DNA from 2 places in the Rhodococcus sp. PSi06 genome. Region 1 is predicted to be linked to the other one. Evidence: riboswitches for the same ligand, from Rfam matches in the RefSeq annotation. Region 1 holds a riboswitch; the other holds the start of a gene.
The links. A riboswitch is a leader RNA that binds a small molecule or an ion and turns the genes downstream of it on or off. The one in region 1 is predicted to bind thiamine pyrophosphate.

Region 2: it holds a riboswitch for thiamine pyrophosphate, as region 1 does, so the genes downstream of both, ACFI9K_RS20430 (3-oxoacyl-ACP reductase) here and ACFI9K_RS23945 (TenA family protein) in region 1, are expected to answer to the same signal.

Annotation. Positions count from the first base shown of each region.
Region 1 is NZ_JBHNYO010000023.1:4,437-11,988, forward strand. It holds gene ACFI9K_RS23925 (LCP family protein) at 1-976, shown strand, start outside; gene ACFI9K_RS23930 (ABC transporter ATP-binding protein) at 990-1,730, opposite strand; gene ACFI9K_RS23935 (ABC transporter permease) at 1,723-2,559, opposite strand; gene ACFI9K_RS23940 (ABC transporter substrate-binding protein) at 2,537-3,550, opposite strand; gene ACFI9K_RS23945 (TenA family protein) at 3,547-4,269, opposite strand; TPP riboswitch at 4,263-4,362, opposite strand; gene ACFI9K_RS23950 (sugar porter family MFS transporter) at 4,424-5,821, opposite strand; gene ACFI9K_RS23955 (hypothetical protein) at 5,937-6,584, opposite strand; gene ACFI9K_RS23960 (carboxylesterase/lipase family protein) at 6,683-7,552, shown strand, end outside.
Region 2 is NZ_JBHNYO010000016.1:105,942-113,493, reverse strand. It holds gene ACFI9K_RS20455 (type 1 glutamine amidotransferase) at 32-745, shown strand; gene ACFI9K_RS20450 (alpha-hydroxy-acid oxidizing protein) at 755-1,933, shown strand; gene ACFI9K_RS20445 (alpha-amylase family protein) at 1,933-3,228, shown strand; gene ACFI9K_RS20440 (MFS transporter) at 3,268-4,524, opposite strand; gene ACFI9K_RS20435 (hypothetical protein) at 4,773-5,084, opposite strand; TPP riboswitch at 5,190-5,282, shown strand; gene ACFI9K_RS20430 (3-oxoacyl-ACP reductase) at 5,330-6,091, shown strand; gene ACFI9K_RS20425 (LLM class flavin-dependent oxidoreductase) at 6,093-7,361, shown strand; gene ACFI9K_RS20420 (alpha/beta fold hydrolase) at 7,374-7,552, opposite strand, start outside.

The DNA of each region.
Region 1 (7,552 bases):
CGGCAACGATCTGCCCGCTGCGTTCGTCACCGACACCTTGCACGCCGGCGACAGTGACGTCGGTGGATACAACACCAATACGCTTCTGCTGGTTCACCTTCCGGCCGGCGGCGGCCGAGCGACGGCGCTGTCGATTCCCCGAGACGATTACGTGGACGTGCCCGGGTACGGCAAGCGCAAGATCAAGGAGGCCTACGGGCTGGCCAAGGCCGACGCCGACTCGCAGTTGCTCGAAGACGGGATCACCGATTCTGCCGAACGGGAGCGTCGAGCACGCGAAGCCGGGCGACGCTCGACCCTCACCGCCGTCCGTGATCTCCTCGACGTTCCCATCGACCATTTCGCCGAGGTCAATCTGTTGGGGTTCTACGACGTGGCCACAGCTGTCGGCCCGATTCAGGTCTGCCTGAACAACCCCGTGCACGACACCTACTCGGGTGCCGATTTCCCTGGGGGTGCTCAGGAACTGAGCGCGCCACAGGCGCTGTCCTTCGTGCGACAACGGCATGGACTCGACAACGGCGATCTGGATCGCACCAAGCGGCAGCAGGCGTTCGTGGCCGGAGTGATGGCCAAGCTCAGCGAGTCCGGAGTGCTGGCGAACCTGGGCGAACTACGCGCACTGATCGCAGGTACCAAGAACGACATCGTCATCGATGCGTCCCTGGACCCGATCAGCTTGGCCGGCGGAGCCGGTGCCGTCATGCACGGCGACATCGATTTCTACACTCTGCCGATCCTGGGTTACGACACCGTGGACGGCCAGGACGTTAACCTCGTCGACGTGGACGCGATCAGAGCCGAGGCCGCGCGATTGATCGGACCTGCGGCGCAGCCGGCTTTCGACGTACCGGGTGCCACCGAGGGTGCGGTGCCGCCACCGGTCGTGGAGAGCGTCCCCGAACCGCCCCAATCCCCGCCTGCCGTAACGGACGAGGGTGTCCACAGTGACGGCGGCATCCCTTGCGTCGACTGAACGCACCGGGGAGTCACCACGCGTTCAGCAGCACATCCATCAGTTGCTTCTCCACCGCAGCGAACTGAGGCGTCGTTACGATGTCGAGTCCGCGTGGGCGGGACAGGGGCACCTCGACCTGTCGTCGCACACGGGCCGGCTTGGGGGAGAGAACGACCACACGGTCGGAGAGGTAGACCGCCTCGCGGATGTCGTGCGTGATCATCAGCACCGTCCACCGAAACTCTGACCACACCTGTTGCAACCAGGCCTGCATGTCGCTGCGAGTCAGCGAGTCCAGCGCCCCGAACGGCTCGTCGAGCAGCAGCACCGACCGACCCTGCACCACCGTGCGCAGCAACGCTGCTCGCTGGCGCATGCCGCCGGAAAGCTCGGACGGCCTGGCCGACTCGTACCCGTCGAGGCCGAACACCGGAAACAACTCCTGCGCCCGCGCCCGGGCTTCTTTCTTTGCCACACCCTGCACTTCCAGTCCGAGCGTGGTGTTGTCCAGTACCGATCTCCACGGAAACAGAAGATCCTTCTGGGGCATGTACGCGCACGGGGGTACGCGAACTGTGCCGGAGTCGGGTCGGTCGAGTTGGGCAAGCATGTTGAACACCGTGCTCTTGCCCGATCCACTGGGTCCGATGATCGAGACGAATTCACCGGGCTTCACACCGAACGAAACGCCGTCGAGGACGGGTGTGCCGCCGAACGATTTCGAGAGGTCGCGTACGTCGATGCAGTTGTCCGAGTCGGCGGGATCAGACATGCAGTGCCGCCGAACCGTGTCGTGCCCACGGAGCAACCAATCGCTCCACCACGAACGTCGAGACGAAGAGGATCACACTGATCACAGCGGTGACAGCCACCGCGGCGAGCACCAGATCGGTCCGGAAAGAGTTCTTCTGTTGGCTCATGTAGATGCCGAGCCCCGCACTGGCTCCGGCGTATTCGGCGAAAATTGCTCCGACGACCGCGTAGGTGATCCCGATGCGCAGGGAGGTGAAGAACCGGGGGAGCGCCGACGGTAGTCGGACGTACCGAAATTGTTGCCAGCGTGAGGCCCCCATGCTGGTGAGTAGAGATCGCGCATCACGATCGGCTGCCGCGAAGCCCTCGATGAGTCCGATGGCCATCGGAAAGAACGTGGCCAGGGCGATCACCAGAACCTTGGGGAGCAAACCGAAGCCGAACCAGATGATCAGCAAGGGTGCGATCGCAATGATCGGCAGTGTCTGTGAGACGACGAAGAGCGGTACGAAGGCGCGCCGGAGCCACGGCGAGAAATCGACTGCAACGGCCAGCAGCCAGGCGAGGGCCAGCGAGACAGAGAATCCCACGAGCGTCACCTGTAGCGTCGCCGCCGCGTTCTCGACGATCGCATCACGCTGCGCCCAACCTTGTACGACGACGCGGCCGGGCGACGGCAGCACCTGCGGACGGATACCGCTGACCTGAACGTAGACCTGCCAGGCCGCAATCAAGGCGGCGACGACGGTGAGGGCGGGCCACGCCCAGCGGATCGAGGCTCGGATTCCGCTGAACGAGAACGCGTCTCGCTCAGCGGTGACCGGCTTATCGATCGCCGAGGTAGTCATTGGTGAAGTAGGTCGACCAGTCGGGCTCCGTCGTCAGAGGCGCGCCGTCCTGGTCGGCCAGTACGCCGCTTTCGTACAGGAACCTCGAGTACGCAGTCCACTTGTCGAGGCTCTGTCTCCCGACCTCGCCGGACGCGTCCTTCATGTACTTCGCCGCGAGCATTTCCTGGCTCTCGAACACGAGTGACTCGTCGGTGAAGGTTCCGGGGTTCGCGTCGATCAGATCCTGGGCAGCTCTGTCGGGATCGTCGGCAGCGAGTTGATATCCGCGTTGCAGAGCCTGCACGAACTTCTTCGCTTCGTCCGGATGGGCGGACAGCCAGGGTTGGTTGCCACTGATCGTCAGGGCATAGGCATCGGGGAATCCGTAATCGGTGTAATCGAAGTATTTCATCGGGGTGCCGTTGTGTTCGGCCTCGATGCCTTCCCACGCGAGGTAGGAGACGGTGAAGTCCGCGGTACCCGAATACACCGCCTCGTACGCCGAGGTTCCCAGAACGACGGTCTCGTATTCGCCTGTGCCACCGTCGTTCTCGATCACTTTCTTCAACCCGGCTTGCTCGCCGGATTCTCCGAAGCCGGCGTAGACCTTGCCGTCGAGCGCCTTCGGGCTCGGGATGTCGTCGCGATCCGCGCGGACTCCGATGCCCGTCGCCCAACTCTGCAGTGGTGCGAGAACCGATACCGTCTGTGCGCCCGCCGAGGTGGCGAAGACCCCCGAACTCTGTGTGCTGATGCCGAACTCGGCGTTGCCGGCGTCGACAAGAGTGTCTGCCGCGGTGTTGTTGTAGGGCAGAATTTCCACGTTCAATCCGGCATCGGCGAAATATCCTTCTTGTACGGCAACATAGAGGCCGGTGTGATTGGTGTTCGGGGTCCAATCGAGGGCGAATCGGATGGTGTCGGAATCGGTCGATTCCGCGCATCCTGCCAGTCCGGTGGTCGCCACCATTGCCGCTGCCAGCGCGGCCACGATTCGAGTGGTTCTCATGCGTACACCGCGCTCTTGGTCAACGGCCATGGAGTCGGATGCAAGGCGCTGTCCCAGAACATCAATTCGTACCTCGACGCGACCACGAAAGCATCGATCATCTGCTCGCGCTGATCTGCGGTCGCCGCCTCGGCGGCATCGTCCACGAACGCTTTCGCAGCGTCGACGATGGCATGGAATTCGGGTGCGTCGTAAGTGGCCACCCAGGTTGCATAGGGGTGATCGGGGTCGCGATCGAGCACCGTCTTCGCGGCTGCGGCGAGTGAGCGGCCTACATCGGCGTAGATCCAGAAACACGGCAGCACCGCCGCTGCAGCCACCGGATACGGCTCGGTTGCAGCCGTTGCGATCAGATAGGACGTGTAGCCCAGGCAGGCCGGCGAGGGCTCCGGAGCGGCCGTCGACGCGGGGAGAGAACCACTGGTCAGCATGGCCTCGTGCGACGCTGCCTCGTCCATGGCGCTCGCGGCGGCGCTTGCCCAGAAGGCTCCGGCGAGTGGAGTCGGTGCGTGTGCCGCCAACAAGGACAGCGACTTCACGTACCCGCTCAGATACAGCGAGTCCTGCTCGAGGTATCGACGGAACGCGTCGAGCGGAAGAGTCCCGGCACCGAGCAGTCGAAGAAATTCCAGGTTGTCGATCTCGCGTCGAATGTCCTCGGAGGCATCCCACAGGAGATCGGTGAAGCGGACCGGGTCCGCAGATACAACAGGCGTCATCGCCTTGACATCCCTTCGTCAGTATTACCTGCATCAGGTTCGGCGGGTTTGATCTCAGCATCCGCATCGGCGGACACACCCCGTGTCAGAACGAAAGCGACAGTAACACCGGTCACTCGGTACCGGCGCTACTGCCCCTTCATGTAGTTCGGGTCTACCCCAGCATGTCTTCGAGCTCCATGCCCTTGGTCTCGCGAATCTTGGCCTTGACGAAGATGAAGGACAGCGCCGCGAACAGCGCGAATCCGGCGTAGATGGCCCACAGTCCCACCGAAGACGTGAGAGGCGGGAATGCAAGTGTCACAGCGAAGTTGGCCATCCAGTTCGCGGCCGTTCCGATGCCCAGTGCCATCGCGCGCATACGGTTGGGGAACATCTCGCCGAGCATGACCCACATGATCGGTCCCCAGGTCGAGGCGAAGAAGATCACGAACAGATTGGCACCGACGAGTGCGATGGCACCCCACGGAGCCGGCAGGCTGACTTCGTCACCACTGCCGGTCGCCTGCGAGAAAGCGACGGAGGCCATGACGAGTCCGACGAACATTCCGATCGAGCCGCCCATCAACAATTTGCGTCTACCGATGCGGTCGACGAACAGAATTGCCACGAACGTCATCACCACGTTGATCACTGCAGTGATCACCGAGGTTGTGAACGACTGATCCTCGGTGAAGCCGACCGACCGCCACAGCGTCGTCGAGTAGTAGAAAATGGCATTGATGCCGACCAGTTGTTGCAGGACCGCCATCGTGATACCCACCCACACGATGGGCTGCAGACCGAACTTCGGGCCGCGGATGTCAGCGAACGACGAGCGAGATTCCTTGCGCAGCGTCAGCCTGATCTCGTGGACACGCTCGTCGGGATGCAGTTCGCCGGTGATGTTCGCGAGCACCTTCGCGGCTTCCTCGTCCAGGTGCTGACCCACCAGATATCGAGGTGACTCCGGGATGAGGGTGGCCAGGATTCCGTAGACGAAAGCAGGGATCACGCCGACGAGGAACATCCAGCGCCATGCCTCGACGCCGAACCACAGATCGTTGGACGCCCCGTCTGCAGCCCCCGCAAGAAGTGCGTCGGACAACAGGGCAGCGAAAATGCCGATGGTGATGGCCAATTGCTGGAGCGAGGCCAGCGACCCGCGCCATTTGGCCGGAGCGATCTCGGCGATATACGCCGGCGCGATCACCGACGCGATGCCGATGCCGAGTCCGCCGAGCACTCGCCACAGCATGAGGTCGGGGACGCTGAACGCAAAGCCGGAGCCCACCGAGGAGATGATGAACAGCGCCGAGCCGAGCAGCATCACTCGCTTTCGTCCCCAACGATCCGCGAGGCTGCCGGCGAACCATGCACCCACTGCGCAGCCGATCAATGCGATCGCCACCACGAACCCGGTGGTGAACGAGCCCAGCGAGAAGTGATCTTCGATCGAGTCGACAGCACCGTTGATGACCGAGCTGTCGAAGCCGAACAGGAAGCCGCCGACAGCGGCGGCGACGCTGACGCCGATGACCTTCGCTGTGTGGTGGTCCGAGGTCTGATTCATGAGCAACGCACCTTCTGGCCGCGCGCGTGGGCGTCGGCCGCTGGGGAGACCGTACGGCAATTGTAGTACCGTCTCCGGACATTACGCCTGGTACTTTGCTGCGCGAACGACGCCATCAGCGAAGGTCGAAATCCTCGGCCGAGACCGTGAAACCGTGGCCGACCTGATCGGTACAGGTGACTCCGGCTTTCTCGTCGACGCTGCACTGCAAGCCGTTGGTGGAGCCACTGCCGGGGATGGTGAGTACCTCGCCGTACGGTAGCGGGGCCGCAGGGCCGTCGAAGCGATGGAACTTGGGATCGCCGAGGCTCTCGAACTTCGCTGGTGATCCAGCGATCAGCTGGACGGAATTGGGTTCGACAGCCGTGCCCGAAGCGCCGCTTCCGGGAACCTTCGGTGCCGAATCGGGGAGCGAGCCGTGGCAACCGGCGATCGAGGTGTTCAGCACGGCGATTCCGCATTCGAATTTCCCGCTGGGGCTCGAGAAGTAGTACCAACCAGGTGCCTTGCCCGCGTAGTCCTTCGAATCGGCCTGAGCTGCTGCCGAATTCGTCGGTGTTGCGGTGGTGGTGGTGGACGGCGGCGGCATCGAGGAAGGAGGGGTGGATGGGGGCGAACTGCGAGGTATGGTCGGTAGGGCACTGATCGGGGTAGGGCGGTCGGTGATGACGGTCGCCATCGGACCGTCGCCTTGACCCGAACCGCACGCCGACAGTAGGCCGACTGTCAGGATCGCCGCTGCGGCACAGCCCATTCTCTTCATCGTCGACTCCTTCGCTCGAGGGCGTCGACGCCGAACGTGACGGCGATCGGCCCGGAGGTGGTGTTGGTACGTTGGGCAGCGACCGAACAGGAGGGCCGATGGGCAACGCGTCCGACTCCGCCGCGGGTGGCAGCACCGTGTGTGTGGCTACCCCGTACGGCGACGTTCTCGGCTATCCGGTTGCTGCCGACGCATCGCCGATCGTGGCGTGGAGGGGTATTCCCTACGCGACACCACCGGTCGGAAGGCTCAGGTTCGGATCGCCACGGCCTCCGCAGCCGTGGTCCGGAGTGCTCGACGGTTTCGAATTCGGCGCGATGGCACCACAGGGGCGCGACAGTCCGGTGCCCATCGATCCGTCGTTGTCGATCTCCGAGGACTGCCTCACGCTCAACGTGTGGGCGCCTCGTCCCGATGGAGAGCAACGCCCGGTGCTCGTCTGGATCCACGGCGGCGCGTACTCGCTCGGATCGTCCGCGCAGCGGGTGTACGACGGGAGAAACCTGAGCGAGAACGGCGACGTGGTGGTGGTGACCGTCAATTTTCGCCTCGGTGCTTTCGGTTTCCTCGACCTGTCGTCGTTCTCCACCGACGAGCACACGTTCGAGACCAACCTGGGACTGCGAGATCAGATTGCAGCACTCGAATGGGTGCGCGAGTGCATCGCCGCGTTCGGCGGAGACCCGGGTCGAGTCACTCTGTTCGGTGAATCTTCCGGGGGCGCTTCGGTCACCACGTTGATGACGTCTCCGAAGGCAGAGGGGCTGTTCCAGCAAGCGATCGTGCAGAGTGCTCCGGCGACGTCGGTGTACGGCCCCGACCGAGGTGCCGCGGTGGCGTCGAGATTTTTGGAACTGGTGGGCGTGGACCGGGACGACATCGGCGAATTGTTCGAAATGCACTTCAGCAGACTGGTCACTGCGGGGGACACGCTCTGCTACGAAGTTCCTACGAGAGTTCCAGGCACA
Region 2 (7,552 bases), on a different contig from region 1:
ACGGTGTGCACGAACACCGTAAAGGAGCCCTGTGACACTCACGAACGAACCGCGTGCAGTAGTGCTCGTCCACGATCAGGATCCAATCCTGGCGCGGCGCGATATCGGCACCCTCGCCGCCGAGTTACGCACCAGGGGTTTCCAGTTGGACGTGCATTCCTTCGACCACAGCCCCGACGTGGCACCGCCGCTGCTGTCCGACGCGCAGGTGATGGTGGTCATGGGCTCGCCCGACGCCGCCTACGACGACACGCTGCCCTGGCTTGCTCCGGAGATCGCGTATGTGCAGGAGGCGATCGATGCGCAGGTCCCGATTCTCGGTGTGTGTTTCGGCGGTCAGCTGCTCGCTCGCGTTCTCGGCGGATCGGTACGCAAGTCCGAGCAGCCCGAATACGGATTCGTCGACGTCGAGACCTCCGATCCCACGTTCATCGGACCGGGCCCGTGGATGGAGTTTCACGGCGACACCTTCGATGCGCCGCCTCAGGCCACCGTGATCGCCCGTAACCGGGCCGCGCAACAAGCGTTCGTTCTCGGCCCCCACCTCGGGTTGCAGTTCCATCCCGAGATCGACGTCGATACCTACGACGCATGGGCGGCTGCGTGGGACCGCGATGGTATCGAACACGAGGTGGATGTGGACGAGATCAGAAGAGACATCGCCGACGCGGAACTCGCAGCCCGGGCCCGATGCTCGACTCTGCTGGACGCCTTTCTCGCCCGATCGTCGGCGGTGCCCCGGTAGGGTCGAAAGATGACCGAGGCCAGGCCCAGCAACTTCAGCGATCACCAACTCGGCATCTATGCCGCCGGGATGTTCGCCCAGCAGACACCGCCGATCACGACCAACTTGGCGAGGTTGGTGGATCAGGCCGCAGAGAAGCTGTCGCCCGAGGCTCTGGGCTACATCGTGGCGAGCGCGGGCAGCGGATCGACGGCTCGGGCGAACCGGGCAGCGTTCGACAAGTGGGCCATCGCCCCGCGAATGCTGCGTAGTTCTGCCGCTCGTGATCACGCCTGCACTGTGCTCGGTACCGAGATGCCTGCTCCGTTGTTGATCGCACCGGTGGGAATTCAGACCCTTGCCCACCCCGAGGGCGAACTCGCGACCGTTCGAGCGGCTGCGGAACTCGGTGTGCCATACATACATTCGACTCAGGCCTCGCATTCGTTCGAGCAGATCGCCGAGGCGGGCGGCGATGCGCCGCGCTGGTACCAGCTCTACTGGCCGACGGACGAGTCGGTGTTGCTGAGCTTCCTGCAGCGTGCGAAGGACACCGGATTCACCACCTTGGTGGTAACTCTCGACACGACGCTGCTCGGATGGCGGCCCGCCGACCTGGACCGCGGCTACCTACCGTTCCTGGCGAACCTCGGCATCGAGAACTATCTGACCGACCCGGCGTTCCAGGCCGGGCTGGCCCAGCCGGTGGAGGAGAATCCCGTTGCCGCCGCGATGCATTGGGCGCAGATGTTCCCGAACCCGGGACTGTCGTGGAAGAACCTGTCTTTTCTGCGTGAGCACTGGGACGGTCCGATCGTGCTCAAGGGCATCTGCACCGTGGGCGACGCCCGAGAGGCCGTCGCTCACGGAGTCGACGGCATCGTGGTCTCCAACCACGGCGGACGTCAGATAGACGGTGCCAGGCCGTCTCTCGACGCGCTGCCGTCCATCGTCGATGCGGTCGGTGACGACCTGACGATTCTGTTCGACTCCGGGGTGCGCACCGGCGCGGACATGGCGAAGGCGCTGGCTCTCGGTGCCGACGCAGTTCTTCTGGGCCGACCGTTCCTGTATGGCCTCGCGCTCGGTGGGCAGGAGGGTGTTGCGCACGTATTACGTTGCCTGATTGCGGAATTCGATCTGGTGACCAGCTTGTCCGGTCACACCGGTGCTGCCGAACTGGGCCGCGACTCCATCATGGAGTCATGATGGAGTGGACGAAGCACGCTATCTGGTGGCACCTGTATCCGCTCGGTTTCACCGGCGCACCGGTACATGGTTGGGACGGTGAATCCCAGTCGGATCTGCACCGGCTGAGCAGAATCGAGAAGTGGCTCGACTACGCACTCGAACTCGGTGCTTCGGGCATCGCCCTCGGTCCGATCTTCGAGTCCGAGAAGCACGGCTACGACACCGTCGATTACTACCACGTCGACGGCAGGCTCGGCACCGACGAGGACATCGACTCGTTGATCTCCGCGGCCCACTCCCGCGGCCTGAAGGTGATGTTCGACGGCGTCTTCAACCATGTGGCGCAGAGCTTCCCGAAGTTCCGCGAGGCTTTGGCTCAGGGCCCGGAGTCCGAGGCTGCCGGGTGGTTTCACCTCGATTGGTCCGGAGACGAGCCGACGCACCGAAACTTCGAGGGTCACGACGAACTGGTGGCACTCAACCACGAGAGCCCGCATGTGCAGCAGTACGTCGTGGACGTGCTCTCGCACTGGCTCGAACGTGGCGTCGACGCCTGGCGGCTCGACGCGGCCTACGCGGTGTCGCCCCGGTTCTGGTCCGTGGTGTTGCCCAAGGTGCGGGAAAAGCATTCGGACGCATACTTTCTCGGCGAGGTCATCCACGGCGAATACGACCGAATCGTCTCTGCCTCCACACTGGATTCGGTCACCCAGTACGAACTGTGGAAGGCGATCTGGAGCGGCCTGAGCGAGCTCAATTTCTTCGAACTGTCGCATGCCCTCGAGCGGCACAACGGCTGGTTGGATGCCTTCGTACCCGCCACGTTCGTCGGAAACCACGACGTCAATCGCATCGCCAGCGTCATCGAAGACGAGCGACATCTGGTGCACGCGTTGGTGGTTCTGTTCACCGTCGGCGGGATGCCGATGATCTACTACGGCGACGAGCAGGCCTTCCGCGGCGTCAAGGAGGATCGGGTCGGTGGTGACGACGAGGTGCGTCCCGAGTACCCGGAGTCATCCGAGGACCTGGCTCCGTACGGTTGGCCGGTGTTCCATATCCACCAAGAACTCATCGGTGTCCGGCGGCGAAATCCGTGGTTGTACTCCGCACGCACCGAGACGCTCGAGCTCACGAACACCGCACTGCTCTACCGAGCCTTCGCCGACGACGAATCGATCACCGTGGCATTGAATCTCGGCGACGAGGCAGTTGGCTACGCAGTCGAGGGTGACGCCGTGATCGCCGGTGAGGCGAATCTCGATGGCGGACGGCTGAGCGTTCCGCCCCACGGTTGGGCCATCATCGGCTGAGGTAGTCGGAAGTCGAGAGTTCGTTGCGCTGGATGTCGATCATGGCTGTATCGACAAGCGTTGGTCCAGGCGATTCACAGCCCGAGAACGCATGAGAAGGATTGCGATCACAATTTCCATCACCCCGGCGGTTGCAAGCACCAGTCGCAGTGCCTGATCATGGGAAACTGCGCTGTGCGCAACGAGGAGCACGGGGATGAGGCCCCCCATGAACTGCGCGAAAGGGTAGAGCCCCTGACCCAGTAGTCGTCTTGCACCGAAAACAGCCCCTTGGACATCTGAATCGACGATGCCTTGCCAGAGCGATGTCAATGGAGAATTCGTGCTCTGCGTCGTCAGATTCCGGGCGAAAACGCAGAATGCTGCCGCTCCTGTGATGGAAGTGGCTGCAAGCGCCACGCGACCGAGGAGTCCGCCGAGCATCATCGACAGCGGGACAATTCGCGCTGACCGCGTCGATTTCATCACTGCCTTGATTGTCAAGGCACCTATCAATAGGCCTACGCCGCCCATCGCATTGGTTATGCCCAGGGTAAAAGATCCGCCGATGAGAATCAGCAATGCAGTTACGCTGGCGATCGCAATTCCATTGAAAAAGTTGAAGAACATGAAACTCAATTGGACCTGTCGAAGGTCGGCATCTGCCATGATTATTCGGATTCCGTCTCGGGCGCCTCGGAAAGGGCGTAACGACCTGACTCCACGAGGTCGAGATTCGCCGGCATCAGTGAGCAGAATTGCCATGACCGATATGCCGAACGAGACGGCATCGGCAACGAAGACCCAAAAGATTGGGACGCCCAGCGAGAACACAAGAGCTCCGAGCAAGGGCCCCGCGATCACTGGAGCCGATTCTATGACCGAATACGTCGCGTTCGCTCGGGTGCGATCTCCGAGTCGCTCGATGGATCCGATGACCACCTGAAACGTAATTGTCACGCATGCCGACACTGCACCATTGACCAACAGGACCGGTGCGATCGCTATCGGTGTGGACAGGGCTGCTGTCTGCGAAAGTCCAGCCATGGACATCGCCAGGATGGCGAGTATCGTGTTGCAGCTGATCAGCACAGACCGCCTCGCGAAGTGGTCCGAGATCGATCCGGCCATGGGGGCGAGATAGATCGTTCCGAACGTAATTGCGGCTTGAGCGATCGCAAGCTGCGCAGTGGACCCGGTTCGCGAAAATATCTCGAAGGTCAGCGCGAAAGTTGCGGCGGACGATCCAAGGATGGATACCAACTGGCCGGTGAAGAGAAGGAGAAAACGACTGTCTACCTGGATGATTCGTACCATCTACTCCGCCTGTGCAACTTCGCTCGGTGTTCGACGGAAATCTTTATGTACCTATTCGGGACTACGACCGCGACAACAAGTTAGCAGGAGACACGGCAACGCGCTACGGGTGGACACATCGGTTTCCGATACCGATCACGAGGCGTTGAATGCCGAGTAGACGAATGGCAGCGCAGAGGTCGTTTGTGGCCGGTGACGAGTACTCGAGGGACGGACGGGTAGCGTTCCGCCCCACGGCTGGGCAATCGTCAGCTGAGTGCCCTGGCCGCCTTCGCGCGATCGAAGAAGGCCAGCAGGTGTGTCAGTTGCTCATCGGTGACGGTGAGCTTCACTCGGTCGCCGTTGTAGTGGATCCCGCCGTCGGACGTCCGTAGACCCACGGTCACCGTGGTTCCGCGGCGCGCCGGCTTCGCGTCGACTCCGAGGTGGTCGACATGCCATCGGCACCGACCGCCCGACGCGACGGTCACCGCGGAGTCGAACACCTCGACCGTGCGGTGATCGAGAACGAAGATCACGTTCTCGTCGAGGCGATACTCCAGGTAGAGGCGTTCGGTCATGGCGGCACACTAACTTGTCATCGATCTATTAGGGCGTCTACCGGATGGGCTAGAGAGCCGTATCGACGGCAATGCAGCGCTACGACACCGCAGGTAGGTACAGTCGAACGCGACACGGGGTGCCCGACAGGGCTGAGATCACACCCGTCGAACCTGATCTGGTTAGGACCAGCGAAGGGAATGTCGTGACGTTCGGTATTCCTGTCTCTCGTGACGGTCCCGACCTCGAACGAGAGGCGAGGCGCATGAACCTAGACGAGCAGACAGTGTTGGTCACCGGGGGTGGGCGCGGACTGGGAGCCGCGATCGCCGCGGCGTTCGCCGGTCACGGCGCACGCGTCGTGATCGATTACCGGAACAGCAAAGATGCTGCCGAAGCGTTGGCGGACCAGCTCGGCGATCGTGCGTTCGCGGTTCAGGGCGATGTGACCGACGAGAGTGCGGTGGCCTCGGTGTTCGACTCTGCACGTGCACATTTCGGCACCTCGATCACCACAGTCGTCAACAACGCACTGGCTGACTTCTCGTTCGACGGTGATGCCCGACCGAAGGCCGACACGATCACCTGGGATCGGTTCGACGCTCAGCTGCGAGGCAGTGTCCGGGCGGCGTTGCTCACCACGCAGGCGGCGCTGCCGGGCATGCGAGACATAGGTTTCGGCCGAATCATCAACGTGGGCACCAACTTGTTCCAGAATCCGGTGGTGCCTTACCACGACTACACCGCGTCGAAGGCCGCCCTGCTCTCGCTGACCCGAACGTTGTCCGCGGACCTGGGTGCGGACAACATCACCGTCAACATGGTGTCGGGCGGCCTGCTGCGGACCACCGACGCCAGTGCAGCGACCCCGGCCGAGGTCTTCGACTTCATCGCCGCGTCTACTCCGCTGCAACGGGTCACCACGCCGGAGGAATTCGCTGATGCCCTGTTGTTCTTCGCCTCGCCGTGGGCGCGGTCGGTGACCGGTCAGAATCTCGTCGTCGACGGCGGCCTGGTCAAGAACTGACATGCATCTCAACGCGTTTCTGTACGGCTGCGGTCATCACAGTGCAGCGTGGCGGCACCCTGATTCACGGGTAGAGGATCTGGGCGACATCTCGTACTACGAGGAGCTTGCGCAACTCGCCGAACGGGGAAAGTTCGACGCGGTGTTCTTCGCCGACGGTCATTCTGTTCGTGACCCGGCGGGAGCGGGAACCTGGTTCCTCGAACCGATCACAGCGCTGTCTGCCATGGCCCGAGCGACCACCCACATCGGTCTGGTCACCACGGTGTCGTCGACCTTCTACACCCCGTTCCATGCCGCGCGAATGCTGGCGTCGTTGGACCACATCAGCGGCGGCCGCGCCGGCTGGAACGTCGTCACCTCCATGTTCGACGCCGAAGCGCGCAATCACGGAATGGATGCCATCCCGGCTCGCGAGGACCGCTACGGACGTGCGGCGGAGTTCGTCGATACTGCACTGGCGCTATGGGATTCGTGGGACGACGATGCCATGACGTTGGATCGAACCGGGATGTATGCAGACCCGGCCAAGGTGCATGCCATCGACCACGAGGGCACCCACTTTCGGGTGGACGGCCCGTTGACGGTACCGCGGTCGCCGCAGGGTAGGCCGGTTCTGTTCCAGGCGGGGGCGTCGGGGCCGGGTCGTGATCTCGCTGCCACGTACGCCGAGGCCATCTATGCCGTCGCCTACGATCTCGTTGCAGCGCAGAGCTATTACGAGGATATGAAGGGGCGCATCGCCCACGCGGGCCGCGACAGTGCAGCAGTGGGCATCATGCCGGGGTTGGTGACGTACATCGGATCGACGATGGACGAGGCGCATCGGAAGAAGGCCGAGCTGGACGTGTTGTTACCGACGGAGCAGTCCCTGGCGATGCTGTCGACGTTCACCGGGCAGGATTGTGCTGCTTGGGAACTCGATGAGCCGGTGCCGGCACTGCCACCCGCGTCCGAGTTCCCCGGACCGCAAGGCCGGTACGAGACCATCCTGCGCATCGTCGAGAAGGATCGCCCGACGGTGCGTGCGCTGCTGGGCACCCTCGCGGCCGGCGGCGGTCATGCGACGATGATCGGCACGCCGGAGTCCATCGCCGACGAAATGGAATCGTGGATGGGTCGCGGTGCCGACGGCTTCAACCTGATGTGCCCGCGCTACCCGGACTCACTGGCCGACTTCGTCGAGCACGTGGTCCCGATTCTGCAGCAGCGTGGCCTGTTTCGATCCGAATACACGTCGTCGACGCTACGGGGTCACCTGACCGGATGATCCGAGCCGGGTTCAGTCCAGCGAGTCGATGAATTCCCTTGTCAATCGGGAGATGTCGTCGGCATGCGAGATCGGTGACCAGTGCCCCGCCGGAATGTCGTTGCGCGTCAGGTTCTTCACCCACTTGCCGGTGTCCTCGTAGTGATAGGGCCGCACCGCGACGTCCTCGGTGTTGACGATGAGGTGCACCG